DNA from 2 places in the Mesorhizobium sp. RCC_202 genome. Region 2 is predicted to be linked to the other one. Evidence: riboswitches for the same ligand, from Rfam matches in the RefSeq annotation. Region 2 holds a riboswitch; the other holds the start of a gene.
The links. A riboswitch is a leader RNA that binds a small molecule or an ion and turns the genes downstream of it on or off. The one in region 2 is predicted to bind S-adenosylmethionine.
Positions count from the first base shown of each region.

Region 1 (15,120 bases), on a different contig from region 2:
TTTCGATCGCCAGGGCGACTTTTTCCAGCCACTACGAAGGCGACAGCTATGCCATCAACGGCACCGTCTCGGCCGCCGGCCTCGGCAGGCTATTCGACGACACGAAAGGCACGATTTCGTCGAAAGGCAGCATGTCCGCCAAGCAGATGCAGCCGCAGGCGTTCCGGGCCGATTATACCTCCGGCAAGAAAGCCTCGGTTGTCGCCATCCGCTTCGCCGATGGCGCGGTTACCTCGACCCAGGTCATCCCAGCACCAGGCGCGCGTAACCCCAAGAGCTGGGTTCCGGTCGGCGCCGGCGATCTGAAGTCGGTGCTCGACCCGATGGCCGCGACCGTCATCCATGCCGACAGCCTCGACAAGGTCTGCGGCCGGACGGTGAAATTCTATGACGGCGAGATGCGCGCGGATCTGACGCTCACCTATGTCTCGAAAGGCTCGATTTCGGTAAAGGGCTATAAGGGCGATACCGTAACCTGCAAGATGGGTTTCGAGCCGGTGGCGGGCTATCGCAAGGGCCGCAAGGCGCTGGACTATCTCAAGAACAAGAGCCGCATGCTGGTGACGTTTGCACCGCTCGGCCAATCCGGCGTATATGCGCCGATCCACGCCACGGTCGGGACCCAGATCGGTCCGCTGACCATCAGCGCGGGACGGTTCGAAGCGGTGAATTAATTCAGGTCTACGCAATTCCGGACGGAAGACCGCGAGGCACTTTTCCTGGAATTGCTGAAGGCGCCGCGGCGCGCCGCCGGGGGAATACATGGGGCGCGCGACATTGATCGGGTTTTCGGCTGTCGCCATGTGGGCGCTGCTGGCGCTGCTCACCAACGCCTCCGGGCAGGTGCCGCCGTTCCTGTTGTCGGCCATCACCTTCGCCATCGGCACCTGCGTCGGGCTCGCTGCCCGGCTGATCATGTCGGCCCCCGACAGGAGCCAGAAGATCCCGCCGCAGGTGTGGGTGATCGGCATTGCCGGGCTGTTCGGATACCACTTCTTCTACTTCACGGCGCTGCGCAACGCGCCGGCGGTCGAGGCGAGCCTGATCGCCTATCTCTGGCCGCTGCTGATCGTGCTCGGCTCGGCGCTGATGCCGGGCGAGCGGCTGGCCTGGAACCATGTCGTCGGCGCGCTGCTCGGCCTTGCCGGCACCTTCCTCATCGTCACCAAGGGTGGCGGGCTTGCCTTCGATGCGCGCTATGCCTTCGGCTATGCCATGGCCGCCGTCTGCGCGCTCTTGTGGTCGTCCTATTCGCTGCTGTCGCGACGCTTCCCCTCGGTGCCGACCTCGATCGTCACCTGGTTCTGCGCCGCGACATCGGTGCTTTCGCTCGGCTGCCATCTCCTGCTTGAGAAGACGGTGCTGCCCGATGGCCCAGGACAATGGCTGGCCGTGGTCGGGCTCGGCCTGATGCCGGTCGGCGCGGCCTTCTATGCCTGGGATATCGGCGTCAAGCGCGGCAACATCCAGGTGCTGGGCGCCGCGAGCTATGCCGCACCGCTGCTCTCGACGCTGGTGCTGATCGCGGCGGGGGTCGCCGAACCGTCGCTGCGCATCGTCGCCGCCTGCGTGCTCATCACCGGAGGTGCTGCGCTCGCGGCAAAATCGCTGCTGATGCGCAAGCCGGCAACCGGCGAGGCCAGCGCATGATGCCGTTTTCGGGCGGCATCGAAGCCAATGCCAACGCGACGCTGCTGTTTTCGTTCGCGGCGGCGGTGATCTACGCCTTTGCCCTCGACATGCCGCCGAAGCTGTCGCGCACAGCGGCAAAGACGCTGACCGTCGCGCTTCTGGCGGCGCTTGCCGTCATGCAAGGCGGCCCGCTGCTGCTGATCGTGGCGCTGGGCTTGAGCGCCGTCGGCGACGCTTTCCTGTCGCGCGACGGTGAAAAGGCCTTCCTCGGCGGGCTGGCGAGTTTTCTTGCCGCCCATATCGTCTATGTCGCGCTGTTCCTGCAGGCAGGCAGCGGACTCGACCTGTTGAGTTCGCAATCCTGGCGGGGCGCGATCGCGCTTGCCATGGCGGCATTCGGTATTGTCATGCTTGCCGCGCTCTGGCGCCGGGTCGGCCCGCCACTGCGCATCCCGATCGCCGTCTATGTCGCGGCTATCATGGCCATGGGGATATCGGCGCTCACCACGGACAAGATCTGGGTCATCGCCGGCGCGGTCCTGTTCATGGCGTCGGACGGGTTACTGGCGGCCGAACGCTTCCTGCTCGCGGCGATCTCGCCGCAGCGGGCGTGGATGCGCTACGCGGTCTGGGTGCTTTATTACGCCGCCCAGCTGGCGATCACGCTGGGATTCCTGTTGGCTTAGACCGTGGTCGGTTGCCAGCCGGGCGCGGCCATCTCGAAAGCGGCGAAATCGAAGCCCGGCGCGACGGTGCAGCCGACGAGGGTCCATTCGCCGAGGCTGCGCGCCGATTGCCACCAGCCGGCCGGCACGACGATCTGCGGCCGCTCGCCGGTGGCAAGTGCGGCGCCCAGCACCTGCTCGATGACATTGCCCGAGCCTTCCTCATGCATCGCCAGCGCCAGCGGCGCGCCGGCGTAGAAATGCCAGACCTCGGCGGCGTCCCTCACCCGGTGCCAGGCCGAAAGCTGGCCTTGCTCGAGCAGGAAGTAGATCGCGGTCGAATGGCCTCGCCCGCCGGCAGCGGCATCACGAAACGTCTCGGCATACCACCCGCCTTCGGGATGCGGCTGAAGGTCGAGCGTGGCGATGATTTCGGCGGCGCTGGTCATGCAAAAAGGCTCAAAAGTTGTCTTTGCGCTTGCGAATCTCGGCGAACACCTCGGCATCGGAGGCTTTCTCCATGCCGAGATGCTTGCGGATCGCCGGATCGTGCCAGCGCAGGAACGGATTGGTCGACAGTTCCTCGCCGATCGTCGTCGGCAGCGTCGGCTTGTTGTCGGCGCGCAGCGCTTCGATTTTCGCCAGACGCTGCTTCAGCAGTGGGTTGCCCGGGTCGACCGTCACCGCGAAGCGCGCATTGGCCAACGTGTATTCGTGGCCGCAATAGATGATGGTCTCGGCCGGAAGTGCCGCCAGTTTCTTCAAGGACTCGTACATCACCGGCGGCTTGCATTCGAACAGCCGGCCGCAGCCCAGCGCAAACAGCGTGTCGGCGGTGAAGGCCACTTTCGATGCGGGCAGATGATAGGAAACATGGCCGGCAGTGTGGCCGGGGGTCTCGATGACCTCGATCGTCTCCTCGCCGAGGCGCACGACCGACCCTTGGCCGACGGTCTCGTCGATGCCCGGGATCTTTGCTTTCTCGGCCTCCGGGCCGATGATGCGCAGCTTGAAGCGTTCCTTCAGCGCCAGATTGGCTTCGACATGGTCGGCATGGTGATGCGTGGTCAGGATCATTGTCGGCGTCCAGCCGGTACGCTTGATGGCAGCCAGGATCGGCGCTTCTTCCGGCGCGTCGATGATTGCCGTCTGACCGCTTTTGGGGTCGCGCACCAGCACGCCGAAATTGTCGGTGCGGCACATGAATTGCTCGATTTCGACGGACACGGCATATCTCCTCTGATCGCCGCAGACATAGGGCGCTTGGCCGCCGATGTCATCGGCCTTTGTTGAACTTGGAAGGCATCGCAGCTACCGTCCCGCGCATGCATTCGGATATCGTCGATCTGCGCTCTTTCTACTCAACCACGCTCGGACGTCTGGCCGAGCGCGCGATCAGCATGGCGCTGTCGTCGATATGGGCGACCGTCCCCAACGAGCGGCTGGTCGGGCTTGGCTATACATTGCCGTGGCTGGAGCGCTTCGGCACCGATGCCGAGCGCGTGTTTGCCTTCATGCCGGCGACGCAAGGCGCGGTGGTGTGGCCGGCAACGGGGCCGACAGCGACCGCGCTGGTCTTCGACGAGGAGCTGCCGCTGGTCGATTCCTGCATCGACCGCGTGCTGCTCGTGCATTCGCTCGAACACGCGGAAAATCCGCGCGAAACCTTGAACGAGATCTGGCGCGTCTTGTCACCGGCGGGGCGCGTGGTCATCGTCGTGCCCAACCGGCGCGGCGTCTGGGCGCGTTTCGAGCACACACCGTTCGGCAATGGCCGACCATTCTCGCGCGGCCAGCTCACCGAATTGCTGCGCGAGGCCAATTTCACGCCCGCCGCGTGGTGCGACGCGCTGTTTTTTCCGCCGTCGCCACGGCGCTTCATGATGCGGTTCCACAATGTGCTGGAAAAGGCCGGCAGGCGGTTCTGGCCGATCTTTTCCGGCGTCATCGTCGTCGAGGCGCAGAAGCGGCTTTACCAGGGCGTGCCGGTGGCCCAACGCGCCTCGCGCCGCGTCTTCGTGCCGGTCTTCTCGCCGCAGGGCGCAACACGGCTCGGCCGCCAGGTGGCTGAGGCTCCGCCAGGCCCGGTGACGCGTTCGTGATCGCGGCCGCGCCTTGCGCCACAGGCCAATCATCACCCTATCTCAGGGCAAAGGTCGAAGCGCGGTATCGGCGTTGAGGACCGCTCCCGAAAGCATGGATTTCCCGTATGGCTGATGAAGCAGATCATAAGCCCGGCACTGAGCAGGCCGCCGTCTCGGTCGAGGCCAGCAGCCTGCGTGACCAGATGGTGACGATCAGGCATGGGCTGGTGGTATCGCCGGTTCGCAAGTGGCTGGCCTGGACGTCGATCGGCATTGTCGGTGTCATCGTCGCGACATCGGTCGGCCAGGTGCTGCTCAACAGCTGGAACCAGCCTTTCTACGATGCGCTGGCGCGTCGCGACATGACGGCCTTCCTGCACCAGCTTATGGTCTTTGCGATGATCGCCGGCGGGCTGCTGGTGCTCAACATCGGCCAGACCTGGCTCAACCAGATGTTCCGGCTGAAGCTGCGCGAAGCGCTGACGCTCGACCTGATCGACCAGTGGATGCGGCCGGCGCGCGCCTTCCGGCTGGCCAATGCCGGCGCCATCGGCGTCAATCCCGACCAGCGCATGCAGCAGGACGCAGCGCATCTGTCCGACCTGTCGACCGACCTTGGCGTCGGCCTGCTGCAGTCATTCATCCTGCTCGTTTCCTTCGTCGGCGTGCTTTGGCAATTGTCGTCCGGCTTCGTCTTCCACGTTGGCGGCTATTCACTGGCGATACCGGGCTACATGGTGTGGGCGGCGTTCATCTATGCCGGCATAGCCTCGTGGCTGAGCTGGCTGGTCGGGCGCCCGCTGATCAGGCTCAACAGCGATCGCTACACCCGCGAGGCCGAGCTGCGCTCGTCGATGGTGCGCGTCAACGAGAATGTCGATGCGATCGCGCTCTACCATGGCGAAGCCGATGCCAAGCGGCGGCTCGAAATCGACCTTGGCACGGTGCTGGGTGCCATGCGGCGCATCTTCACCGCCCAGATCAATCTGTCCTGGGTGACCGATACCTACGGCTGGATCACCGTCGTGGCGCCGATCCTGGTTGCCTCTCCGGTTTACTTCGCGGGCGATATCAGTTTCGGCGGGCTGATGATGGCGGTCGGCGCCTTCAACCAGGTGCATTCGTCCCTGCGCTGGTTCGTCAACAACATCGGCAGCATCGCGGACTGGCGCGCCACACTGATGCGTGTCGCCGATTTCCGCATCGCGCTCGGCGAAACCGATGTGCTGCACGACAAGGAAAAGCGCATCGAATTCGGCGACAACGCCAATGGCAGCCTGACTTTCGAAACGCTCCAAGTGGCCTCGCCGCAAGGCTGCACCAAGCTGGCGGACAGCCACGTCGAAATCCATCCCGGCGAGCGTGTCATGATCACCGGCGAGCCGGGCGCCGGGAAGACATTGTTCTTTCGTGCCATCGCCGGCCTGTGGCCGTGGGGCAAAGGGCGGATCGGCCTGCCGGCAGGCGAAACCCCGATCTTCGTGCCGCGCGTGCCGTATTTCCCGGCGGGAACATTGCGCGAGGTGCTTCATCCGAATGGAGCAGGGCCTGCCAGCGATGCCGATTTCCAGGCGGTGCTTGCCGAGGTAGGCCTCGAGCGGCTGGCATCGTCGCTCGACCATCCGGGCCGCTGGGAGCGCGAACTCAGCGATGACGAGCAGCGTTCGCTGGCCTTCGCCAGGCTCGCCTTGCGCAAGCCGAAATGGGTGATCATCGACGAGGCGCTGGATGCGTTCGACGGCCCGTCGCTGCGACGCGTGCTGTCGATGATGGAAAAGCGTCTGGCGGGCACCGCGATCCTCAACATCGGCCGTGGGCTGCACAACAGCCAGTTCTTCCCCCGCTCGCTCACCATCGTCAAGGACAGCGGCGCCTCACCGCTCAAGCCGGCACGGGTTCGGGCGGGCGCGATCGAACCGCCGCCGCACGTGACACGCCGCAAGAAAGAAGTCGCCAAGGCCTAAAGCGCGTCGCGCTGAAACGGATTCAGACGACGCGCTCTAACTCTTTGTTTTGACGCAATTCCGGAATCGCCTTTCCTGGAATTGGTCCCGGCTCAGGCTGGTCGAGCGCCGTATTTGGCGCGGAATTCGCCACGGCAATCGCGACGCCAGCGGCGGCCGGCGACATAGCCGCGCAGCAGTTGCCCCACCGAATAGCCGAGCGCCTTGGACGACCGGTTGGCGTGATAGCCCGAAAATGCCGCCGGCAACCTGCCCTTGAGGACATCGGCGATGATCTGACGCGTGATCATGTAAGGCGGCACATCGGGATAGCGGTCGGCAATATAGGGGTGCTTGTCGATCAGGTTGGCATAGGCCTCGACATAGCCGTTACGGCGCCGGGAGATCGAATTCTCGGAATGGTATTTCTTCCAGTCGATAACTTCGGACAGCATGGCGCCGCCACGCTGGGAAAAACGCAGCAGCAATTCGAGGTCCTGCATGCGCGCGACGTCGCTGTCATAGCCGCCGATCGCAAGCAGCGATTCATGACGCGCGGTGATCGCCGAGCCGGCGATGAACATGGTCTGTGAAACCAAAGCGCGCTGCAGCGTGCCCTTGTCCAGAAAGCCCTCGCGATTGATGCATTTGGTGCTGTGGCCGCCCTTCACCGACAGGAAGGAGCTGATCAACACCTCGAGCGATGGGTTCCGATCGAACTGCGCCAGCGTCCGCTCCAGACGGTCCGGCAGATAGACGTCGTCCGAATCGAGGAAGGTCACCACCGGCGCCCGCGCCCGCTCGATACCGGCATTGCGCGCGGCATTGGCGCCGCGCCATTTGGCGCCGACATAGATCAGCCTTGGATCGCGAATTTCGGCCAGCGCGGCGGCCGTGGCATCGGTCGAGCCATCGTCGACCACAATGTGCTCAAAGCGGGTAAGTGTCTGGGCCAGAACACTTTCCACCGCGCGCACAACCTGGCTGCGCCGGTTGTGTGTCGGCGTGATGACTGTGATCAGCGGAACCGCTTCGGTCGGCATCTGGCTTGGTTAGGTCCCGGCTCGGCGAATTGCCCGAAGGATCTGCTGTGGTTCGTTATGCATGTTCCCCCCCAAATTGTCCGAAGACGCTAACAAGAAGCAGGTGTCGCTGTCACGTTGATGTGTATTGGCGGGAGGCGGTTTTTCTTCGGCCGCGCTGCGAAAGCAACACCGTCGGCGGCCCGCGATCTCGCCAATCCCCGCTTCGTCTCCCCGAAATGATGACTTCGGAGGTAATCGACGGGAATACCTCGATCTTGCAACCTGCTCCCATCAAGCCGGAGGTCGGCTTCCAATGAAGGAGTAGATGATGACCGCTTACGCCGTTGCCCACATGCGCGATGTCACGCCCGGTCCCTGGATGACCGAATATCTGGAAAAGATCGATGCCTCGCTGGCGCCTTTCGGCGGCCGCTTTCTCGTGCATGGCGGCGAGGTCGACGTCGTCGAGAACGATTGGTCGGGGCATCTCATCGTGATCGAATTCCCGGACCGGCAGCATGTGCGGGACTGGTATGGTTCGCCGGCCTACCAGGCGATCCTTTCGTTGCGCACCGGCAATTCGAACTCCGACGTGATCTTCGTTGACGGCGTCGAGCATCCGCACAAGGCTACGGATGTGCTTGGCTGACAGCCCATGCATGAGGAATTCACGCCGCAAGCTAACGCTTCAGCAAAAACACCGCCTGCTGCCCGAAGAAATTCCAGAACCACCAGGGCATCGACAAGCCGATCTTCTGGCCGGCGGCGTCGAGCGCGGTTGCCTTCTCGACCGTCGCGCCAAGCTCCTCGCACAGATTGACGAAGTCGCGGATGGTGCAGAAGTGGATATTGGGGGTGTCGTACCAGGAATAGGGCAGGTCCTTGGTGACCGGCATCCTGCCCTTGACCAGTAGCGAGAAGCGCACGCGCCAGTGGCCGAAATTGGGGAAGGAGACGATGGCGCGGTTGCCGATCCTGAGCAATTCGTCGAGCACGATCTTCGGGTTGCGGGTCGCCTGCATGGTCTGCGACAGCACGACGAAATCGAAGCCCTTGTCGGGATAGAATTTCAGGTCGGTGTCGGCGTCGCCCTGGATGACCGAGAGGCCGCGCGCCACACATTCGTTGACGCCACGCTGCGACAGTTCGAGCCCACGGCCGTCGACCTGCTTGGTCTCCTGCAGCAGTTCCAAAAGCAGACCGTCGCCCGAGCCGACATCGAGGACACGCGAGTTTGGCGGGATCAGATCGGTGACGACCTCGAGATCGACACGCTGGGCGCGGTTGACGCTCATGACTTCGCCTCCTGCCTGGCGCATGATCCCGGTCCGAAAAGTCTGCAACTTTTCGGGGTCATGCGCTGAGTCCCCTCGCGCGGGCGGCCGAGGCGATGAAGCCGTTGATCGCCGCGAACAGTTCCGGCTCGTCGAGCAGGAAGGCGTCGTGGCCGCGATCGGTCTCGATCTCGACGAAGGAGACGGAGGCGCCGGCGGCGTTGAGCGCATGCACGACCGAGCGGCTCTCCTCGGTCGGGAACAGCCAGTCGCTGGTGAAGGAGACCAGGCAGAAGCGCGTCTTGGTGCCGGCGAAGGCATCGGCCAGGCGTCCGCCATGGTCGGCGGCGAGGTCGAAATAGTCCATCGCGCGGGTCAAATAGAGATAGGAGTTGGCGTCGAAGCGATCGACGAAGGTCATGCCCTGGTGGCGCAGATAGCTTTCGATCTGGAAATCGGCGTCGAAGCCGAAGGTCAGCGCCTCGCGGTCCTGCAGGTTGCGGCCGAATTTGCGGTGCAGCGCCGCTTCCGACAGGTAAGTGATATGGGCGGCCATGCGGGCGACAGCGAGCCCTTTTTCAGGGCGCTTGCCCAAATCGAGATATTTGCCGCCGTGCCAGTCCGGATCGGCCATCACGGCCTGCCTGCCGACTTCGTGGAAGGCGATGTTTTGCGAGGAATGACGGGCGCCGGTGGCGATCGGCAGCGCGCAGAAGACGCGCTCGGAATGGCTGGCGGCCCATTCCAGCACCTGCATGCCGCCCATCGAGCCGCCGAGCACGCAAAACAGCTTTTCGATGCCGAAATGGTCGACCAGCATCGCCTGCGCGCGCACCATGTCGCGGATGGTGATGATCGGCAGCTCGAGCCCGTAAGGCTTGCCGGTCTTCGGGTTGGTCGAGGCGGGACCGGTCGAACCGAGACAGCCGCCGATGACATTGGAGCAAATGACGAAGAAGCGGTTGGTATCGATGATCTTGCCGGGGCCGATCAGCACTTCCCACCAGCCCGGCTTGCCGGTTACCGGATTGGTGCTGGCGACATGCTGGTCGCCGGTCAGCGCATGGCAGACCAGGATCGCGTTGGAGCGGGCATCGTTGAGCGTGCCATAGGTCTGGTAGGCGATTTGGAACGGCGACAGCAGCGTGCCAGCGTCGAGCTTCAGCGGCCTGTCGGGGCCGAACTGCAGCAGCGGGCTCGACGGATGGTCGGCCTCGTCATTGGTTCGTGCAGCGCGCTGAGCGGCCATTGCAGTCCTCATCCATGCCGCATCGATCTTGCCCGATGCGGTGTCCGGGCCGACGGACAACAAAAAACCGGCCTGCCTTCGCAAAGCCGGTTTACAGGTTGCAAACGGCCCTTTAGCGAATTGTTTAACGTGGCTGCAAGCCGACCGGCCAAATCACCACGGAAGTGTTGCTGCTGTTCTAGAACCAGCGCCGCGCTTCGTCAACGGCAAGGCTGCGCGCCCTAAGCGCTGGCACTCGACATTCCGCGCCATGGCCTGTATTTCCGCTGCGGCCTCAAGGCCTTCTCGACGGATTTGTGACATGAAGCAGGATCAGCCACGTCCGACGCCCCGCGCGGGCATCATGGACATCGAGGCCTACGTGCCCGGCAAGAGCACGGCGCCGGCCGGGGTAACGAAGGTCTACAAACTGTCGTCGAACGAGAACCCGCTCGGGCCCTCGCCGAAGGCGATCGAGGCGGCGCGGGACGTGGCTGCCAAGTTGGATGTCTATCCCGACGGTTCGGCCCGCCGGTTGCGCGAAGCGATCGCCGAGGTGCATGGCCTCAACCCGGCAAACATCATCTGCTCCAACGGCTCAGACGAGATCCTGGGGCTGTTGGCGCAAACCTATCTTTCGCCCGGCGACGAGGCCGTGTTCACCGAGCACGCCTTCATGGTCTACAAGATCTACATCCAGGCGGCAGGCGCCAGGCCGGTCACTGTCAAGGAAACCGAGGAGCGCGCCGATGTCGACGCAATCCTGGCGGCTGTGACGCCCGCGACGCGGATCGTGTTCCTCGCCAACCCCAACAATCCGACCGGCACGTACCTGCCGTTCAGTGAGGTACGCCGCCTGCATGCCGGCCTGCCGAAGAACGTGCTTCTGGTGCTGGATGCCGCCTATGCAGAGTATGTCCGCCGCAACGACTACGAAGCCGGCATCGAGCTTGCCGGAAGCGCTGAGAACGTGGTGATGACGCGCACCTTCTCCAAGCTCGGCCTTGGCGGCGCCCGGGTCGGCTGGATGTACGGACCGGCGCATATCGTGGATGCGATCAACCGCATTCGCGGTCCGTTCAACGTCAATGCCACCGCCATCGAGGCCGGCATCGCTTCGATCCGCGACCGCGCCCATGTCGAGCGTAGTGTGCTGCACAACGAGACATGGCTGACCTGGCTCGGCGAGGAACTGACGAAACTCGGCCTCAGGGTGACGCCCAGCGTCGGCAATTTCCTGCTGATCCACTTCCCCGACGACAAGAAGCACTCCGCGGCGGCCGCCGACGACTATCTCAGCCAGCGCGGCTATATCCTGCGCCGCGTCACCGGCTACGGCTTTCCCAACGCGCTGCGCATGAGCGTCGGCACCGAGGAGGCCAATCGCGGCGTCGTCGATGCGCTGACGATTTTCCTGAAAAGCTAAAACACCATGGCATCACCGATGTTCGAGAAAATAGCGCTGGTCGGCATCGGCCTGATCGGGTCGTCGCTGGCCCGCGTCATCCGCCGCGAGGGGCTGGCCTGCCATATCGCCATCGCGACGCGCAGCGCATCGACGCTCAAGCGCGCCGAGGAACTCGGTCTCGGCGATTCCTACACGACGGATGCCAGGGAAGCGGTGCGCGACGCCGACCTGATCATCGTCTCGGTGCCGGTCGGGTCATCCGGCGACGTCGCCGCGGAAATCGCCCCGGTGCTGAAGCAGGGCGCCATCCTCACCGATGTCGGCTCGACCAAGGCCTCCGTGATCGCGCAGATGCAGCCGCATGTGCCGGCGGGCGTGCATTTCATTCCAGGACACCCGCTGGCGGGCACGGAGAAATCCGGACCGGACGCCGGCTTCGCCGACCTCTTCGACAATCGCTGGTGCATCTTCACGCCGATGCCGGGCACCGACCCCGCGGCACTCGAGAAGCTGTCGGAGTTCTGGCGGCGCTGCGGCTCCAACATCGACACCATGGATCCGCAGCATCACGACATGACCTTGGCTATCGTCTCGCACCTGCCGCATATCATCGCCTACAACATCGTCGGCACGGCGGACGACCTTGAGGCGGTGACCAAGAGCGAAGTCATCAAATATTCCGCCTCCGGTTTTCGCGATTTCACCCGACTGGCGGCCTCCGATCCGACCATGTGGCGGGACGTGTGCCTGCACAACAAGGATGCGATCCTGGAGATGCTGGCGCGTTTCTCGGAAGATTTGGCCTCATTGCAGCGGGCAATCCGCTGGGGGGATGGCGAGAAACTGTTCGACCTGTTCACCCGCACCCGCGCCGTCCGCCGCTCGATCATCGAGGCCGGCCAGGATATCGACGTGCCGGACTTCGGCCGTCAGGCGGTAGAACACCCTAAAGGGAGCTGATATTCAGGTGAGGCCGGCCTGCAAATGGCGGGCTCCTGCGCTTCCGGTGCTCACGTACTTAAGTACGTTTCGCTCCGGTTCTCGGAGCCCACCATTTTCGACTCGGCCTGACCTGAATCTCAGCTCCCTTTTCCGTGCTGGGGTGGCCAGTGCGCCGCCATCATGGCAAGCGTCTCCGTCCGGTCCGGCGCGCCGAGGCGGCCGCCGAAGCGCAGGCATTTGAGCGCGGCGGCGGCGCTGGCGAAGCGCAGCGCTTCCTCCATGGGCATGGCCTCGGCAAGGCCGACGGCGAAGGCGCCATGGAAGACGTCGCCAGCGGCGAGCGTGTCCACCGCCTTGACTTTCGGCGCCTCGACATGGCGTACGCCGCCGCTCGTGCGATCATGCCACCAGGTTCCGGCGGCGCCACCGGTCACCGCCACGAAGGCATCGGTGCGCGAGGCTAGATCGGCACAAGCGCTTTGCGGATCGAGCGCGTGGCCGCAGACGATGCGGGCGGCGGGCTCGGAGGCAATAATGTGCGAGGCCAGGGGCAACAGCCGCTCCAGCACCTCGACCGGCGCGGTATCGGCGTCGAGGATCGCCGGGCGGCCGGCATTGCGCGCAGCGGTCAAGGCAAGTGCCGCGGCGCCCGGCCAGCGGACGTCGACCAGCACGGCGTCGAAAGCGGACAGGTCGGCGAGAGGCAATTTTTCGGGATCGGCATGCGTCTTTTTGTCGTAAAACGGAACGATGACGCGCTCGCCATGTGCATCGACCAGGACCGCGGCCAGCGCCGAGCGGGCGCCGGCTACGCGGCGGATGAGGCTGCAGTCGATGCCTTCGTCCCGGATGCCGGCGATCAGCTGGTCACCGACCAGATCGTCGCCGGCGCTTGCCCAAAGCGAGACGTCGGCGCCGAGACGATGCGCGGCGCAGGCCGCGCTCGTCGCCATGCCGGAAGCGATCTGGACTCCGTCGCTGGCGATGAATTTGCCCTGATGAGCGGGAAGCGCATCGACGCGCAGGATCGTGTCGAGGGTGAAGGCGCCGACGCTGAGCAGTCTGACCGGTCGGGCCATGGCGTCAATTTTCTTTGCCGGCATGGTCTTGCCCGAAAACCGGTTCCCACTTTTCGGGACCATGCCTAGTCCACCGGCTTGATCTTGCCCAGCGGAATGAACCCCAGCGAAGCCTTGCCCTTGGTTATTTTCAGCGGCAAGGACGGCTCCTTGCCAAGCATGGCAATGGCCGCAAATCCCTGCTCGATTTCGCTCTTGTGCTCCGGCATGGCGCCGCCAAGGATGGCCGCCACCGCCTTGGGGTCCTTGAGCTTGATCGTCAGATTTGCATCGACCAGGCCTTCGGCATCGACGGAGATCGGCCCCGACACGGTGATGCGCGCCGTTCCGGATGACAGGTCGAGCTTGGCGATATCGACCGACTGGCCGCGCAGGCTTTTCGGCGGCACGGCAACCAGCGCAACGCCGTTCTTCAGCGTGGCCTCGCCGCTGCCATCCAGCGCCGGCAGCACGCGCCCGCCGATCGCATCCGCATTGATCTCCAGATCGCCGAAGCTGCCGACATATTTCACATCCTGGCCCACCGGCTGTAGCTCGCCGGCCGCCTTGCCGGCACTGAACAATTGCACGGGATCCGTATCGTCTTGCGGGTCGGTCTGACCGGACAGCCCATCGGCCCGCAGCGAAACGCTGCTCGGCAATGGCCACCACATTTTGACGTTTGCCTGTAACTGGTCCCAATCGATGAAAAGCGGCGGCGTGCCGGGCGCCATCGTCCGCAGCGGGCCGCGCAGGTCGGCGACGGGCGACAAGGGCGAGCTGATATCGGCAACAGCGTTGAAGCTGCCGGTGGAGGCGGCGACTTTCCTGCCATCGTCCTCATAGGCGATGTTGTCGCAGGAGACCGTGAAGCTCATCGGATAGCCGCTGACGGTGAGGTTGGCGCAGCCGGCGACGATGCCACTGGCCTGGAGCTTTGCCGAAGCCTGGTTGGCTTCGGTCTTGAGCCGGTCGGCCAGATAGAACCAGCCCCCGCTGTAGATGGCGAACAGCACGACGATGAACGCCACGAGCCAGAGCAGCCGGCGGCGGGGTTTGGATGGTCGCTCGTCCCTTGACGTCATGCTGCGGCTCTCGTTAACCCCTCATGTGACGACTTCATTCTCACGCACTCGCGGGAACAGAAACACACCTACCGGCGCTGTCGTCACTCGAAATGCAATCAGGCTTGGCGATATGGGCGATTTTTGGGTTTTTGGCTATGGGTCGCTGATCTGGCGGCCGGGTTTCGCCCATATCGAGACGCGACGCGCCCGGCTCTACGGCTATCGCCGCTCGCTTTGCGTCTATTCCTTCGTGCATCGCGGCACGCGTGAGCGGCCGGGACTGGTGCTCGGCCTCGACCGCGGCGGCTCCTGCATCGGCCTTGCCTACCGCGTGCCGGCCAATCTGCGCGGCGAGGTGCTCTCCTACCTGCGCGAACGCGAACTGGTGACCAGCGTCTATCTCGAACGCATGCTCGATGTCCGGCTGGATGACGGCGGCGTGGTCGAGGCAGTCGCCTACATCGTTGATCGCCAGCACGTGCAATATGCCGGCGCGCTCGACGCCGTTGAGGCGGCAAAAGTCGTGCGCGGCGCCGTAGGCCGGTCCGGCAACAATGAAGATTACGTGCTGAGCACGCTCGAGCACCTCGAGGCGCTCGGCATCCGCGATCATTGGCTGGAGGAAGTCGGCCGGCAGGTGGCACCTTCGTGAAGCTCTGGTCCGATCAAAAAGCAAAACCATGCCTTTGACCTCGGCCAGCCACGACCTAGCTTAGCGGCAACCCATCCCCGGGCGTCGCGCCCGTTCCAGCATCATGGAGATCAGCCTTGCAGAAACGCCGCCTCGGTCGCAC
Region 1 is NZ_JBFUPO010000013.1:66,174-81,293, forward strand. Features, by position in the region: gene AB6802_RS25680 (DUF3108 domain-containing protein) at 1-674, shown strand, start outside; gene AB6802_RS25685 (DMT family transporter) at 763-1,650, shown strand; gene AB6802_RS25690 (lysoplasmalogenase) at 1,647-2,318, shown strand; gene AB6802_RS25695 (cupin domain-containing protein) at 2,315-2,746, opposite strand; gene gloB (hydroxyacylglutathione hydrolase) at 2,757-3,524, opposite strand; gene AB6802_RS25705 (class I SAM-dependent methyltransferase) at 3,623-4,399, shown strand; gene AB6802_RS25710 (ABC transporter ATP-binding protein/permease) at 4,507-6,345, shown strand; gene AB6802_RS25715 (glycosyltransferase family 2 protein) at 6,438-7,367, opposite strand; gene AB6802_RS25720 (DUF1330 domain-containing protein) at 7,678-7,998, shown strand; gene metW (methionine biosynthesis protein MetW) at 8,030-8,644, opposite strand; gene AB6802_RS25730 (homoserine O-acetyltransferase) at 8,703-9,872, opposite strand; SAM riboswitch at 9,965-10,042, opposite strand; gene hisC (histidinol-phosphate transaminase) at 10,174-11,277, shown strand; gene AB6802_RS25740 (prephenate/arogenate dehydrogenase family protein) at 11,284-12,219, shown strand; gene AB6802_RS25745 (sugar kinase) at 12,339-13,280, opposite strand; gene AB6802_RS25750 (DUF2125 domain-containing protein) at 13,346-14,344, opposite strand; gene AB6802_RS25755 (gamma-glutamylcyclotransferase) at 14,457-14,978, shown strand; gene AB6802_RS25760 (aldo/keto reductase) at 15,095-15,120, shown strand, end outside.
Region 1: linked by a shared signal. The riboswitch ahead of AB6802_RS25730 (homoserine O-acetyltransferase) and the one ahead of AB6802_RS00070 (O-succinylhomoserine sulfhydrylase) in region 2 are both predicted to bind S-adenosylmethionine.

Region 2 (15,120 bases):
CCCTCGCCCGCAACAGGCTCCAGCGAGCTGCCGATCGGTTTGAACGTACGAGGGCTATTCTCGTTCCACTACCCCACTTCGCGCAAGATGAAATCGTGCAGCATCTTGGCGGCGGGCGAGAGCACGCGATTCTTGACCGTTATCAGACTGTAAGGCCGGACCTCGATGTCGAACTCGGTCTGCACCACATCGATGGCGCCGGCCAACCCGTCGGGACCTTGGATGAACTTCGCCACCTGGATCGATACCGGCGCGATGGCGTCCGACTGTGCCACCATCACCAGGGTCAAGAGCAGCGACGAGGTGTTGAGGATACGGTCCGGCAGCGGGATGTTGCGGTTCAAGAAGTTGCTTTCCATGGCCTGGCGCAGCGGCGAGCCGCCGGACTGGAAGACCCAGTCGTAGGCCGCGGTATCTTCCAGCCGTACCCCGTCGCCTTTTGTCAGGGGATGGCCGCGGCGCACGATGAGGCAGGCCTTCTCGACGCCGATGACGCGCGATTCAAACAGGCGCGGATTGAGGTCGTCCGGGATGCGGGCGATGATGAAATCGTGCCGCGACGCGATCAATTCGCGGGCCAGCACATTCGAGGTCTCGACCTGCATAGTGATCTCGATGCGTGGATAGATGCGGCGGATCTCGCGGATCGCCGGCACCGCCAGCTCGATCGCGGGCGCCGTCACCGCGCCGAGGAACACCGAGCCGCCCTTGCCGGATTTGAGTTCGGAAATCTCGCGATCGGCCTCGCGCATCTCGAGCAGGATGGAACGCGCGCGCCTGGCGAGCGCCTGGCCGTAAGGGGTCAATGTGACGCCGCGCGCCAGCCGCTCGCACAACTTCACGTCGAGCACCGCTTCCATCTCCGCGATCATGCGCGAGGCGGCCGGCTGCGAGATGTTCATGACCTGCGCGGCGGCACTCACCCGCCCGTGATCGTCAAGTGCCGCGATCATGCGCATGTGGCGAAGGCTCAAGCCGCTGCGCAGGAGCATTTCACTGTTGCCCGGCAGTTTTTCGTAACTGCCTGAAATTCCTTGAGGATCGCGCAATGCCGCCATGATTTCGAACCCGCTCCGTCAGTTTGTCAATTTTCCGCAAGCTATAACAGTTTCGGTATAGCAACCAGCAAAGATCGCATTTGACAGTTATGTCAAAGGGACACAACCTCCGCCGGTCCTGAGCCGTGCCAGTCGACGACGAGAAAAATCGTATCGATTGAAATCAGCGGTTCAGGGCCGATTGGGAGGATACCGGAGATCGATAGGCTGACAGTGGCGCGCCAGCGCTCCTGTTCGACTGCGCGGCCCGCGAAGCCCCGAGGTGTCGCGTCCATCAACCAGGGAGAGTTACGTGAAAATCATCAAGACACTGGCCGCGGTAGCGGCCCTTGGCGTCGCTGCCATGACCTATTCGGCGCATGCCGCAGACAAGGGCCTTGTCGGCGTGCTGATGCCGACCAAGACCTCGCAGCGCTGGATCAATGACGGCGACGCCGTCAAGTCGCAGCTCGAAGCGCTCGGCTATACGGTCGACCTGCAATATGCGCAGGACGACATCCCGAACCAGCTCAGCCAGCTGGAAAACGAAATCACCAAGGGCCCGAAAGCGCTGATCATCGCCTCGATCGACGGCACCACCTTGTCGGACGCGCTGCAGAAGGCGGCTGACGCAGGCGTGGTCGTCGTCGCCTATGACCGCTTGATCAAGAAGACCAAGAATGTCGACTATTACACCACCTTCGACAATTTCGGCGTCGGCGTGATCCAGGCGAACTCGCTGGTCAAGGGCCTCAAGGAGCGCTTTCCGAATACCAAGCCGTGGAACGTCGAACTGTTCGGCGGCTCGCCCGACGACAACAACGCCTTCTTCTTCTACAATGGCGCAATCTCCGTCCTGCAGCCGCTGATCGACGACGGCTCGATCAAGATCAAGTCCGGCCAGACAGGCATGGACAAGGTCGGCACGCTGCGCTGGCTCGCTGCCACCGCCCAGGCGCGCATGGACAATCTGCTCTCGGCCAACTACTCGGACGGCAGCCGCGTCGATGGCGTTCTGTCGCCCTATGACGGCCTGTCGCGCGGCATCACCGCCTCGCTGCGCGCCGTTGGTTACGGCACGGACGCACAGCCATGGCCGATCGTGACCGGTCAGGATGCCGAGACTGCCTCGGTCAAGCTGATCATCACGGGCGAACAGTACTCGACCGTGTTCAAGGACACCCGCGACCTGGCCAAGGCCACCGTCGAACTGGTCGACAAGGTGCTCTCCGGCGGCAAGCCTGACGGCCTCGACGAAAAGACCTACAACAACGACGTCAAGGTCGTTCCCTCGATCCTGCTGACGCCGCATGAGGTCGACAAGTCGAACTACCAGAAGCTGGTCGTCGACTCCGGCTACATCAAGGCCGAAGACCTGAAGTAATCCCGGTTACAAAATCAGGGGTCCTGCGCAACGCAGGACCCCTTTCCGTTCACAAGCGACCCCGGTATTGTTTTGCCGGCCTGGAGCAATTCCAGGAAAAGCGCGTTGCGGTTAAGTTCGGCGTCTCCGCCGTAACCATCCGTCCGGAATTGCGTAAAAAACAAAAAATTCTGGGAGGAGCTTGCCCTGATGACGACGATTTTGGAGATGCGCGACATCACCAAGACGTTCCCCGGCGTGAAGGCGCTGTCGAACGTCAACCTCAGCGTCGAGGAAGGCGAGATCCATGCCGTGGTCGGTGAGAACGGCGCCGGTAAATCGACGCTGATGAAGGTGCTGTCGGGCGTCTATCCCTCCGGCACCTATGACGGCCAGATCATTTTTCAGGGCCAGGAAAGCCAGTTCAAGGGCATCCAGGACAGCGAACACAAGGGCATCGTCATCATCCACCAGGAACTCGCGCTGGTGCCGATGCTGTCGATCGCCGAAAACATCTTCCTCGGCAACGAGCACGCCACATATGGCGTCATCGACTGGAACGCCAATGAGGTGCGCACCAGCGCCCTGTTGAAGAAAGTGGGCCTCAACGAGGACCCCAAGACGCTGATCACCAATATCGGCGTCGGCAAGCAGCAGTTGGTGGAGATCGCCAAGGCGCTGAGCAAGGATGTCAAGCTTTTGATCCTCGACGAGCCGACGGCGTCGCTCAGCGAGAAGGACAGCCAGGCGCTGCTCGACCTTTTGCTCGAATTCAAGCGCCAGGGCATGACCTCGATCCTGATCTCGCACAAGCTCAACGAGATCAACCGGGTCGCCGACAAGGTGACGGTCATCCGTGACGGGCGCACCATCGAGACGCTGGCCAAAAAGGACATTTCGGAAGACCGCATCATCACCTCGATGGTCGGCCGCTCGCTCGACGACCGCTATCCGCCGCGCGAGCCGAAGATCGGCGAGGTCGTGTTCGAGGTGAAGAACTGGTCGGTCTATCATCCGATCCATGCCGAGCGGCAGGTGATCAAGGGCATCGATATCAACGTGCGCAAGGGCGAGGTGGTCGGCATTGCCGGGCTGATGGGCGCCGGCCGCACCGAATTCGCCATGAGCCTGTTTGGCCGCTCCTATGGCCGCCGCATCACCGGCGAAGTGCTGCTCAAGGGCAAGCCGATCGATGTCTCGTCGGTGAGCAAGGCGGTTCAACATGGCATCGCCTACGTGACCGAGGACCGCAAGACCTACGGTCTCAACCTCATCGACCATATCAAGCACAACATCACGCTGGCCAATCTCGGCGGCGTCTCGCGCCACAGCGTCATCGACGATTTGCGTGAGCTCGCTGTTGCCAACGACTATCGCAAGAAGACCAATATCCGTGCTTCGAGCGTCTACCAGTTGACCGGCAATCTTTCGGGTGGCAACCAGCAGAAGGTGGTGTTGTCGAAATGGCTGTTCGCGGACCCGGACGTGCTGATCCTCGACGAGCCGACGCGCGGCATCGATGTCGGCGCCAAGTATGAAATCTACACGATCATCGCGCGGCTTGCCGCCGAAGGTAAGGCGATCGTGGTCATCTCGTCGGAAATGCCGGAATTGCTCGGCATCACCGACCGCATCTACGTCATGAACGAAGGGCGCATCGTCGGCGAAATGCCGGCCGCGGACGCAAGCCAGGAAAAAATAATGCGCGCCATCGTTCGGGGAGAAGGAAAAGCAGCATGAGCACCGAAACCGCCCCCGCCCCGCAAGGCGACGCCGCACTGGAACAGCGCCCGCGCATCGCCGTCTCGGCGCTGACGACGAATTTGCGCGAATACGGCCTGATCATCGCGCTGATCATCATCATGCTGTTCTTCCAGTTCACCACGTCGGGCACACTTTTCAAGCCGGTCAACCTCAGCAATCTGGTTCAGCAGAACTCGTTCATCATCGTGATGGCGCTGGGCATGCTCCTGGTCATCGTCTCCGGCTATATCGACCTCAGCGTCGGATCGGTCGCCGGTTTCATCGGCGCGCTGGCGGCAAACATGATGGTCATCTGGCAGCTCGGACCGCTCAGCAATCCGCTGGTGGTTTCGATCTTCTGCCTTGTCATCGGCGGCTTGATCGGCGCGGCGCAGGGCTACTGGATCGCCTATCACCGGATACCGAGCTTCATCGTCACGCTGGCCGGCATGCTGATCTTCCGCGGCATCTGCCAGGCGCTGCTCGGCGGCGGATCCTCGGTCGGCCCGCTTCCGGACGACTTCAAGGCGCTGAGCTCCGGCTTCATCCCCGATGTGATCGGCCCGCTGACGCTGATCCCGCCGACGGTCAATGCCGCTGGTAAGACCATTATCGGCAGCGGCCTGACGCTGCATATGACAACGATCGTGCTCGGCTTGATCGCCGTTGTGGCCTATGCCTATTTCGGGCTCCGCACCCGGCGCAAGCGCGAGCGCCATGGCTATGAGGCCGAACCCTTCCCGCTGTTCGTCATCAAGACGCTGGTCGCCAGCGCGCTGGCGCTGTTCCTGGTTTATGAATTCGCCAGCTACAGGGGCCTGCCGGTGGTGCTGCTGGTCATGGGCGTTCTGATCTCGCTGTTCGTCTTCGTCACCAAACGCATGACCATCGGCCGCCGCATCTACGCCATGGGCGGCAATCCCAAGGCCGCACAACTGTCGGGCATCAACACCGAACGGCTGACGCTGTTCGTCTTCATCAATATGGGCGTGCTGTCGGCGCTTGGCGGCCTGATCATCGCGGCGCGTCTCGGCCAGGCCGTGCCGGCGGCGGGTCTTGGCTCGGAGCTCGACGTCATCGCGGCCGTCTTCATCGGCGGCGCCTCGGCCATGGGCGGCGTCGGCCAGGTGATCGGCGCCGTGGTCGGCGGCTTCATCATGGGCGTGATGAATAACGGCATGTCGATCATGGGCGTCAATGTCGACTGGCAGCAGGTGGTGAAAGGCCTGGTGCTGCTCGGCGCCGTCATCTTCGACGTCTACAACAAGAACAAGGCCTAGTGCGTGATCCCGAAAAGTGGATGCCGGTTTTCGGAAAAGATCATGCTCCATCTAAAACGCCTGGTGCGAATTTAAGGAGGCATACGGGTTCCAGATCGCGAAGCTGCCGGGCGGCGGCAATAACTCCCGACAGGAACAGGTTCGCGAGCGCAATCCGGACGACGAATTTCAACCGTGGCGTGGATTTCTCCATGCCGCGCCGGTCAGGGTTTGCCCGCAAGGCAGCCGGCCACACGCACGATGAGAGAGGATTGAAAACATGCTGATCTCCCAGATCCTCGACGACGCCGAGACGATCCGCGTCGTTGCCCGCAATGGCGGCGGCAAAACCAGGATCATCAACGGCGCGCGCAGCGTCTATTCGCTGGCGATGGAGGCCGCGCGCACCGGTGTCGGCCTGGAGGCGCTGATCGAGCGCAAGGGCTTCGGTGAACCCTTTGACCTCGACGCCGCCTACAAGAAGGGCCGGCTGGTGTCGCCGATCAACCATCCGGACCCCGCGCATCTGCATCTGACCGGGACCGGCCTAACGCATCTCGGTTCGGCTGCGGCGCGCGATTCCATGCACAAGAAGCTCAGCGAGGGTGGTGACGAACAGCTCACCGATTCGATGAAGATGTTCCGCATGGGGATCGAAGGCGGCAAGGCCGCCAAGGGCCAGGTCGGCGTCCAGCCGGAATGGTTCTACAAGGGCAACGGCACCATGGCTGTGGCGCCAGGCGCGCCGCTGATGTCGCCGGCCTTTGCGCAGGATGCCGGCGAGGAGCCGGAGATCGCCGGCATCTACGTCATCGGCGACGACGGCGCGCCGTTCCGCGTCGGCTTCACGCTGTCGAACGAATTTTCCGACCATGTGACGGAGCGGGTGAACTACCTTTTCCTCGCCCACTCCAAGCTGCGCAACGCCTCGTTCGGCCCAGAAATCCTGATCGGCGAGCTGCCGGCCGACATTCGCGGCGCATCGCGCATCTGGCGCGACGGCAATTTGCTGTGGGAAAAGCCGTTCCTTTCGGGCGAAGCGAACATGTCGCACACCATCGCCAATCTCGAGCACCATCACTTCAAATATTCGGCGTTCCGGCAGCCGGGCGACGTGCATGTGCACATGTTCGGCACCGCGACGCTGTCCTTCGCCGATGGCGTCCGGACCGAGGCTGGCGATACGTTCGAGATCGAGGCGCAGGATTTCGGCCTACCGCTGCGCAACCCGCTCGAGATCGAGAAGCCGGTGAAGGTGGCGGTGAAGGCGTTGTGAGCTTGGTGATCTCTCCCCTCGTGGGGGAGATGGCCGGCAGGCCAGAGGGGGGCGCTGTGCCGTCGATCTGTCAATCCAAAAATGGCTTGCTTTCGGACTCTTCGCTGCTGGGTATCGAGATAGGCCGTGATCCTTCGCGCCCCCCTCTGCCCTGCCGGGCATCTCCCCCACAAGGGGGGAGATTGGCTGTTTCGACTCAGCGCGCTGCGCGGAAATGCTTGGAAAGCTTCAAGCCTTGCGCCTGGTAGTTCGAGCCAAGATCGGTACCGTAAAGCGCCTGCGGCCGCTTCAGCATGTGCTCGTAGACCAGGCGGCCGACGATCTGGCCGTGGTCGAGGATAAACGGCACCTCGTGGCTGCGCACTTCGAGCACCGCGCGGCTGCCGCTGCCGCCGGCGGCGGAATGACCGAAGCCGGGGTCGAAGAAGCCGGCATAGTGGACGCGGAACTCGCCGACCAGCGGATCGAAGGGCGTCATCTCGGCGGCGTAGAGCGGCGGCACGTGCACCGCCTCGCGGCTGACCAGGATGTAGAATTCGTCCGGGTCGAGCACCAGCTCGCCGGCGCCGCTCTTATAGATCGGCTCCCAGAAATCGACGACGTCCTGGGCGGCGCGCTTGTCGACATCGACGAGGCCGGTGTGGTGCTTGCCGCGATAGCCGACAAGGCCATCCTTGTCGCCGTCGAGATCGATCGACAGCGCTATGCCGCCGCCGGAGATGTTGGGCGGCTCGGTGGCGACCAGCATCTCGGCGCGGTGGAGATCGCGCAACTCATTTTCCGACAGCACCGCATGTCCGGTACGAAAGCGGATCTGCGACAGGCGCGAGCCGGCGCGCGCGATGATTGGAAAAGTGCGCGGGCTGACTTCGAGATAAAGCGGCCCGTGATAGCCGGCCGCGATCTTGTCGAACTCGTGGCCACGGTCGGTCATGACGCGGGTGAAGATGTCGAGCCGTCCGGTCGAGCTCTTCGGATTGGCCGAAGCCGAAACATGCGCCGGTAGCGCCAGGCTTTCGAGCAGCGGCACGATGTAGACGCAGCCCGTCTCCAGCACCGCGCCCTCGGCAAGATCGATCTCGTGCAGTTTCAGCCGGTTGAGCTTGTCGACCACAAGATGATCGGGACCCGGCAGGAAGGAGGCGCGAACGCGAAAGGCTTTTTCGCCGAGCCTGAGGTCAAGGCTGGCCGGCTGGATCTGGTCGGCGTCGAGCGCGCGCGGCGACTTCAGCGCGCCTGCCTCAAACAGCGCCGCGATGTCCTGATCGGGAAGAATGCCTGTCTGCCGCAATGGCGGGCTCCGTTAAGGCGGGTCTCTTTGTGGCAGGTTCTTGCCGCAAAACCGCTGGACACTTTTGCGGAACCTGCCTGGTACAACCCTCTTAATGAAGCCGGCAATTGACGCAAGCGCGGCGCTCATTTAAAGGGTTGTTATCCCGTGGTGATTTGGCCGGTCGGCTTGCAGCCACGTTAAACAAGTCGCTAAAGGACCGTTGGCCGCAAGGCCGTATGGACCGGTTGCGACTTTCGCGGCCGGTTTTTTTGTGTCTGGAAGCAGGGCTATGAGCACCAACAAGCGTAACTGGAAGCCTCAGACGTCACTCGTGCATGGCGGAACGCTGCGTTCCCAATTCGGCGAGACGTCCGAGGCGATGTATCTCACCCAGGGCTATGTCTATGAGACAGCCCAGGCGGCGGAAGCCCGCTTCAAGGGCGAGGAGCCCGGCTTCATTTATTCGCGCTACGCCAACCCGACCGTCGACATGTTCGAAAAGCGCATGTGCGCTCTGGAAGGTGCCGAGGATGCGCGCGCAACCGCTTCCGGCATGGCGGCGGTGACGGCGGCACTTCTGTGCAGCGCCAAGGCCGGCGACCATATCGTGGCGGCGCGGGCGCTGTTCGGCTCCTGCCGCTGGGTGGTCGAAACGTTGGCGCCCCGCTACGGCATCGAGGCGACGCTGGTCGACGGCACCGACATCGCCAACTGGGAAAAGGCCGTCAAGAAGAACACCAAGCTGTTCTTCCTGGAGAGCCCGACCAATCCGACATTGGAAGTGGTCGACATCGCCGCTGTCGCTTCGCTTGCCAACTCGATCGGCGCCAGGCTGATCGTCGACAATGTCTTTGCCACACCCTTGCAGCAGAAGCCGCTGCAGCTTGGCGCGCATATCGTTGTCTATTCGGCGACCAAGCACATCGACGGCCAGGGGCGCTGTCTCGGCGGCGTCATCCTGTCGGACAAGAAGTGGATCGACGAGAATTTGCACGACTATTTCCGCCATACCGGCCCGAGCCTGTCGCCCTTCAACGCCTGGACGCTGCTGAAAGGGTTGGAGACGCTGCCGGTCAGGGTGCGCCAACAGACGGAAAGCGCCGGCAAAATCGCGGATTTCCTGGCCGGGCAGCCGCAGATCGCCCGCGTCATCTATCCGGGCCGCGCCGATCACCCGCAGGCCGATATCGTCAAGAAGCAGATGACGGGCGGCTCGACGCTGATCTGCCTCGACGTCAAGGGCGGCAAGCAGGCCGCGTTCGCCTTCCAGAACGCGCTCGACATTGTGCTGATCTCCAACAACCTCGGCGACGCCAAGAGCCTGATCACCCATCCGGCGACGACGACGCACAAGAACCTCAGCGACGAGGCGCGCGCCGAGCTCGGCATCGGGCCGGGCACGCTCAGGCTTTCGGTTGGCCTGGAAGATACGGACGACCTGCTCGAAGACGTCGCGCAGGCGCTGAAGGCGGCAAAGTAAGCTTCACAACTGTCGCTGGAGATTGCCTGAGGTGGTTCAGGCGATCTCCTCGAGCTCCGTCATTTCCCCGGTGCGGATGGTCATGGCGTTGCCACGCCATTCAACGGCGCCACCCAGCCAACCACGCACCCAGATCGCCGGGAGCATCGCGTCGCGCACGATCATTGCGGTGACGCTGCGCGGCGACAGGTACCAGCCCTTGGACCAGGCCAGCAGGCATTCCGGCAGATAGGCAATCACCAGGACGCACAGCGCCGTGGTCGGCAGGCTGACGCCGGCGCTGGCAGCCGCGACCAGCGCAAAAAGCAACGGTATCGCGGCGCCGGTGAATATCTCGGGCGCGAAGAACAGTGGGAAGGTGACCCGGCGCAGCCGCGCCCAACGCGTCTGGCGCGACCAGATTTCGGCAAGCGTGCGCAGGCCAAGCGGTTGCTCGAAAGGCGATGCGACAAGGTTGACCCTGAGGCCGAGCCCGTTGACCAGCTTTGTGGCGGCGGCGTCCTCAGCGATCTCGGCGGCCAAAGCGTGGATGCCGCCGCTGGCATCGAGCATCGGCTTGTTCCACAGCATGCTCTTGCCCTGAGCAAAGCCGAGGCCGAGCGCCTCGCCGGCATATTGCCAGCGCGCCTGCAGCGTGTTGAGGAACGCGCATTCGACTTCGGCCCAGAAGCCGTCCGGCCGCGAACCGACCGGCGTCGAGCAGACAAGGCCGGTGTCCGGGCGCCATGCCGCCATCAGATGCTGGACATAGTCCTTCGGCATCAGCACGTTGGAATCGGCGAGAATGACCCAATTGTGCCGTGCCGCCTGCCAACCCTTGACGCAATTGTTGAGCTTGGGATTGGCGCTGATCCTGTCGTCGCCGACCAGGAGCCGCGCCGGAACGTCGGGGTAGCGCTCGATCGCCGCATCGACGAGCCTGACCACCGGGTCTTCGGCATGGGCGACGCAGAAGATCAGCTCGTAGCGCGGCCAATCGAGCGAGAAGGCGCGAGCCAAGGTTTCCTCGGTGAACGGCTCGACGCCGCGCGACGGCACGACGATCGACACAGGCGGTCGCGCGCCGACCGGCGGCGGAATGACACGCCGCGGTTTCAGCCGCGACGATGCAAGCACGATGCTGGCGATGTTGGACAGAAGAAGGGCTGACGAAGCTAGGGCGGCTGCGATAGTGAGTTCCATCGAGATCCGGTCACTCCCGAAGGCCCCGCGAGGCCGTTTCATCAGTCGACAGAGCGCGCGAGTCGCCCAACAAAGTTTGTGCACACCAACATTGTCATGTGTCACTTAAATGACATTGTTTTTCGGCACCTGCGCTTAAGAAGCTGGCAGGGTGATTTCGCGTAACAATCGCGAAGTGCGGCAAATATCCCGCGGCGGTAACCGGAGTAGCCCATGTATCGCGCTGTCACGCGCAACATCGAAGTGCTGGTCAGGCCGTTCTACCTGGAGGATCGCTCCGATCCGTCCGAGAACCGCTATGTCTGGGGCTATCAGGTGACGATCGACAACCGCTCCGACGATTTCGTGCAGCTTCTGTCGCGCTACTGGCATATCACCGATGGCCGAGGTCGCGTCGAGGAAGTGCGCGGCGCCGGTGTCGTCGGCGACCAGCCGGAGCTCAATCCCGGCGACAGCTATCAGTACACCTCAGGCTGCCCGCTCTCGACGCCGTCCGGCATCATGGTCGGCCATTACACGATGCGCAACGGCCGCGGCGAGGTGTTCGACATCGCCATTCCGGCTTTCTCGCTCGACCTGCCCGGGACAAGGCGAACGGTGAATTAGGCAAGAGCGTTTTTTCTCCCCGTTTCACGGGGAGAAATGTCCGGCAGGACAATGAGGGGCGGCGCTAGCGTTGGGAGACTATCTTCCAGACAAAGCGACAATGCGCCTTTAGATCGCTGAAGGCCGCATTACCCCTCATCCGCCCTTCGGGCACCTTCTCCCCGTAAACGGGGAGAAGGAAAGGCTTCTCACTTCGCGAATTCCGCCGGATCGAAATCGTACTGCGTCGAGCAGAATTCACAGGCGACGTGGATGCCGCCATCCTCGGTCGAGTCCTTGATCTCCTCAGCCGAAAATCCTGCGAGGATGCTGCTGATTTTCTCGCGCGAGCAGGAGCACTGGTCGGCGACCGGCACGCTACGGAAGACGCGCACGCCGTGCTCATGGAACAGACGATAGAGCAGCCGTTCGGCGCCCACCGTCGGGTCGATCAGCTCGGTCGGCTCGATGGTGCCGAGCAGCGCCAGCAATTCCTGCCAGGAATTGTCGGCCGGCTGATCGGTAACGTCGCGCGGATCGCCGTCGCCGCCCGAAATATCCGGCACCCGCATACGCTCCGGCGCCTGCGGCAGGAACTGCGCCAGGATACCGCCGGCGCGCCACTGCTCGCTCGCGCCGCCGGGACCAGGCGTCACCAGCTTGGCGACCGACATCCTGAGCTCGGTCGGGATCTGTTCCGACTGGCGGAAATAGGTGCGCGCCGCGTCTTCCAGCGTCTCGCCGTCGAGCTGAACGATGCCCTGATAGCGCTGCGTGTGTTCGCCCTGATCGATGGTCAGCGCCAGCACGCCGGTACCGAGCAGCGCCTGCTGGGAGGTCTCTCCCGCGGCAATCAGCGCCTGCAGGCGGTCGGCATCGAAGCGTGCATAGGCGCGCAGCGCATGCGGCGTGGAGAAATCCGCCACCAGCATGTCGACCGGCCCGTCGGTGCGGGTCTGCAGGATGAACTTGCCCTCGAACTTCAGCGAGGTGCCAAGCAGAACCGTCAGCACACAGGCCTCGGCCAGAAGCCGGGCGACCGGTTCGGGGTAATCGTGGCGGCTCAAAATAGCGTCGAGCATCGGCCCGAGCTGCACGGTGCGACCGCGCACGTCGAGCGGCGCGACCTCGTAAGGCACGACATGATCGTCGCCGGCGAAGCCGAATTCACCGAGTTGAGGTTGATGGTGCTCAGCCAAGGTATGGGTTTCCAACATGACAATACTCCGGGGCGCAACCATGCCGGCCCGCGGGCCGCATGCGTCGAAGCGCGTTCAATTTACGTGATGGCCCGCAAATAGGCATCACATATCCCCGGATCAAGTCGGGATATCCCCTGTATCGGTCGCGCTGGAGGGGTTCACTGCTTAACGAAAGCAGCGGACCCCTCCAGCTATTTGTCTTTGCGCAATCCCGGACGGAAAACCGTTTCACACTTTTCCTGGAATTGCGCCAGATCAAGCGCCCAGGCACCAGGCCAGTACCGCTTTCTGGGCGTGCAGCCTGTTCTCGGCCTCGTCGAAGACCACCGAATGCGGCCCATCGATCACCTCGTCGGTGACCTCCTCGCCGCGATGCGCCGGCAGGCAGTGCATGAACAAAGCGTCGGGCTTGGCCTTGGCCATCAGTGCCGCATTGACTTGATAGGGCAGGAAGACGTTGTGGCCGCGGGCGCGATGCTCCTGGCCCATCGACACCCAGCTGTCGGTGACGACGCAATCCGCCTGATCGACGGCTTCTTCGGCCGAGCGGGAGAATCTGACCTTGCCGCCATTGGCCTTCGACCAGTCGACATATTTCTCGAACGGCTCGCTGCCTTCCGGCACCGCCACATTGACGTCGAACCGAAACCGCGCCGACGCCTCCAGCAGCGAATGCAGCACGTTGTTGCCGTCGCCGGTCCAGGCGAAGGTCTTGCCTGCCACCGGACCGCGATGTTCTTCGAAGGTCATGATGTCGGCCATCAGCTGGCACGGATGGGTGTCGTCGGTCAGCCCGTTGATGACCGGCACGGTGGCGTTGTCTGTCAGCTCCAGCAGCCGCTCATGCGAGGTGGTGCGGATCATGATCGCATCGACATAGCGCGACAGCACCTTGGCGGTGTCGGCGATGGTTTCGGAGCGGCCGAGCTGCATCTCGGTGCCGGTCAGCATGATCGTCTCGCCGCCGAGCTGGCGCATGCCGACATCGAAGGACACGCGCGTGCGCGTCGAGGGCTTGTCGAAGATCATGGCCAGCACCTTGCCTTCGAGCGGTTTCGAGCGCTCGCCGGCTTTGAGCCTGGTCTTTCGCGCCACCGCGTCGTCGAGCATGACACGCAGGTCGCCCGCGGAAACAGCGGATAGATCAGTGAAGTGGCGAACACTCATCGGCGGGGTTTCCAGAAATTACTTGGCGGCTTCGGCCGCGATCGCGTCGGTCAGGCCCTTGGCGCCACCTCGGATGCGCTTCAGCGCCTCGCCGATTTCTTCGTCGGTGACGGTGAGCGGCGGCAGCAGGCGGATGACATTGTCGCCGGCAGGCACCGCCAACAGGTGCTGGTCGCGCAGCGCCATGTTCACCTTGGTGTTGGGCATGGCGCATTTCAGGCCGAGCATCAGGCCAATCCCCCTGATGTCCTCGATGACATCGGGAAATTCGTCGGCAACCCCGGCCAGGCCCTGCTTCAAAAGCAGCGCCTTGCGCTGCACGTCCTCGAGAAAGCCTTCGGCCAGCACCACATCGAGCACCGCGTTGCCGACCGCCATAGCCAGCGGGTTGCCGCCGAAGGTGGTGCCGTGCACGCCAGCGGTCATACCGATCACGGCCTCGTCGGTGGCCAGGCAAGCGCCCATCGGGAAGCCGCCGCCAATGCCCTTGGCGATCGCCATGATGTCGGGCGTCACGCCGGTCCATTCATGCGCGAACAGCTTGCCGGTACGGCCGATGCCGCACTGGACCTCGTCGAAGATCAAAAGCAGACCGTGCTGGTCGCAGAGTTGGCGCAGCCGCTTCAACGACTGCGTCGGCACCGGACGGATGCCACCCTCGCCCTGCACCGGCTCGATCAGGATCGCCGCGGTCTCCGGCGTGATCGCCTTCTCGGCGGCGTCGATGTCGTCATAGGCCACCTGATCGAAACCCTCGACCTTCGGGCCGAAGCCTTCGAGATATTTGTACTGTCCGCCGGCGGCGATCGTCGCCAACGTGCGGCCGTGGAACGCGCCCTCGAAGGTGATGATGCGGAAGCGCTCGGGCTCGCCCTTGACGAAATGATAGCGCCTGGCCGTCTTGATGGCGCATTCCAGCGCCTCGGCGCCGGAATTGGTGAAGAACACCTTGTCGGCGAAGGTGGCATTGACCAGCCGCTCGCCCAGACGACGCTGCTCGGGAATCTCGTAGAGATTGGAGACATGCCAGAGCTTGGCGGCCTGCTCGGTCAATGCGGCGACCAGATGCGGATGGCTGTGGCCCAGCGAATTGACCGCGATGCCGCCGGCAAAGTCGAGATATCGCTCGCCCTTGTCGGTGACCAGCCAGGTCCCCTCCCCATGGTCGAAGGCCAGGGGTGCGCGAGCAAAGGTCTCGTAAAGCGCCGAACCGCTCATTATATGCGTCTCCGGAACCGGAAATCAAAAAAGCCGCCAATGCGGCGGCCTTTGCGGCTTATGATGTTTTTCGGCCATGAAGTCAACGAAAACGTCGCGCAGAAGCGCGCGGCAAAGCCCCCCGACGGCGCGCCGGCTCATCAGCGGCCCGCAAGTTGGGGAAAACCGAAAAAACCGATTCGTGTTGCCCTGGGGACTCTTGTCACCGAGTCAGCGCATAAGGTAATTGTAGTCGAGAAATAACTAGATTTCGTGCGGCGGACCTAATCACCCGGTACATGTGGTGTCGTTTGCCCGGCGAGAGCCGGGGCGGGAAAGGATTCTGACTGCCGTAC
Region 2 is NZ_JBFUPO010000001.1:4,796-19,915, forward strand. Features, by position in the region: gene AB6802_RS00040 (LysR family transcriptional regulator) at 69-1,058, opposite strand; gene chvE (multiple monosaccharide ABC transporter substrate-binding protein) at 1,351-2,421, shown strand; gene mmsA (multiple monosaccharide ABC transporter ATP-binding protein) at 2,608-4,140, shown strand; gene mmsB (multiple monosaccharide ABC transporter permease) at 4,137-5,423, shown strand; gene araD1 (AraD1 family protein) at 5,683-6,678, shown strand; gene AB6802_RS00065 (2'-deoxycytidine 5'-triphosphate deaminase) at 6,875-7,969, opposite strand; SAM riboswitch at 8,107-8,184, shown strand; gene AB6802_RS00070 (O-succinylhomoserine sulfhydrylase) at 8,241-9,431, shown strand; gene AB6802_RS00075 (ceramide glucosyltransferase) at 9,468-10,613, opposite strand; gene apaG (Co2+/Mg2+ efflux protein ApaG) at 10,827-11,219, shown strand; gene AB6802_RS00085 (Hsp33 family molecular chaperone) at 11,408-12,415, opposite strand; gene argF (ornithine carbamoyltransferase) at 12,656-13,567, opposite strand; gene AB6802_RS00095 (aspartate aminotransferase family protein) at 13,586-14,785, opposite strand.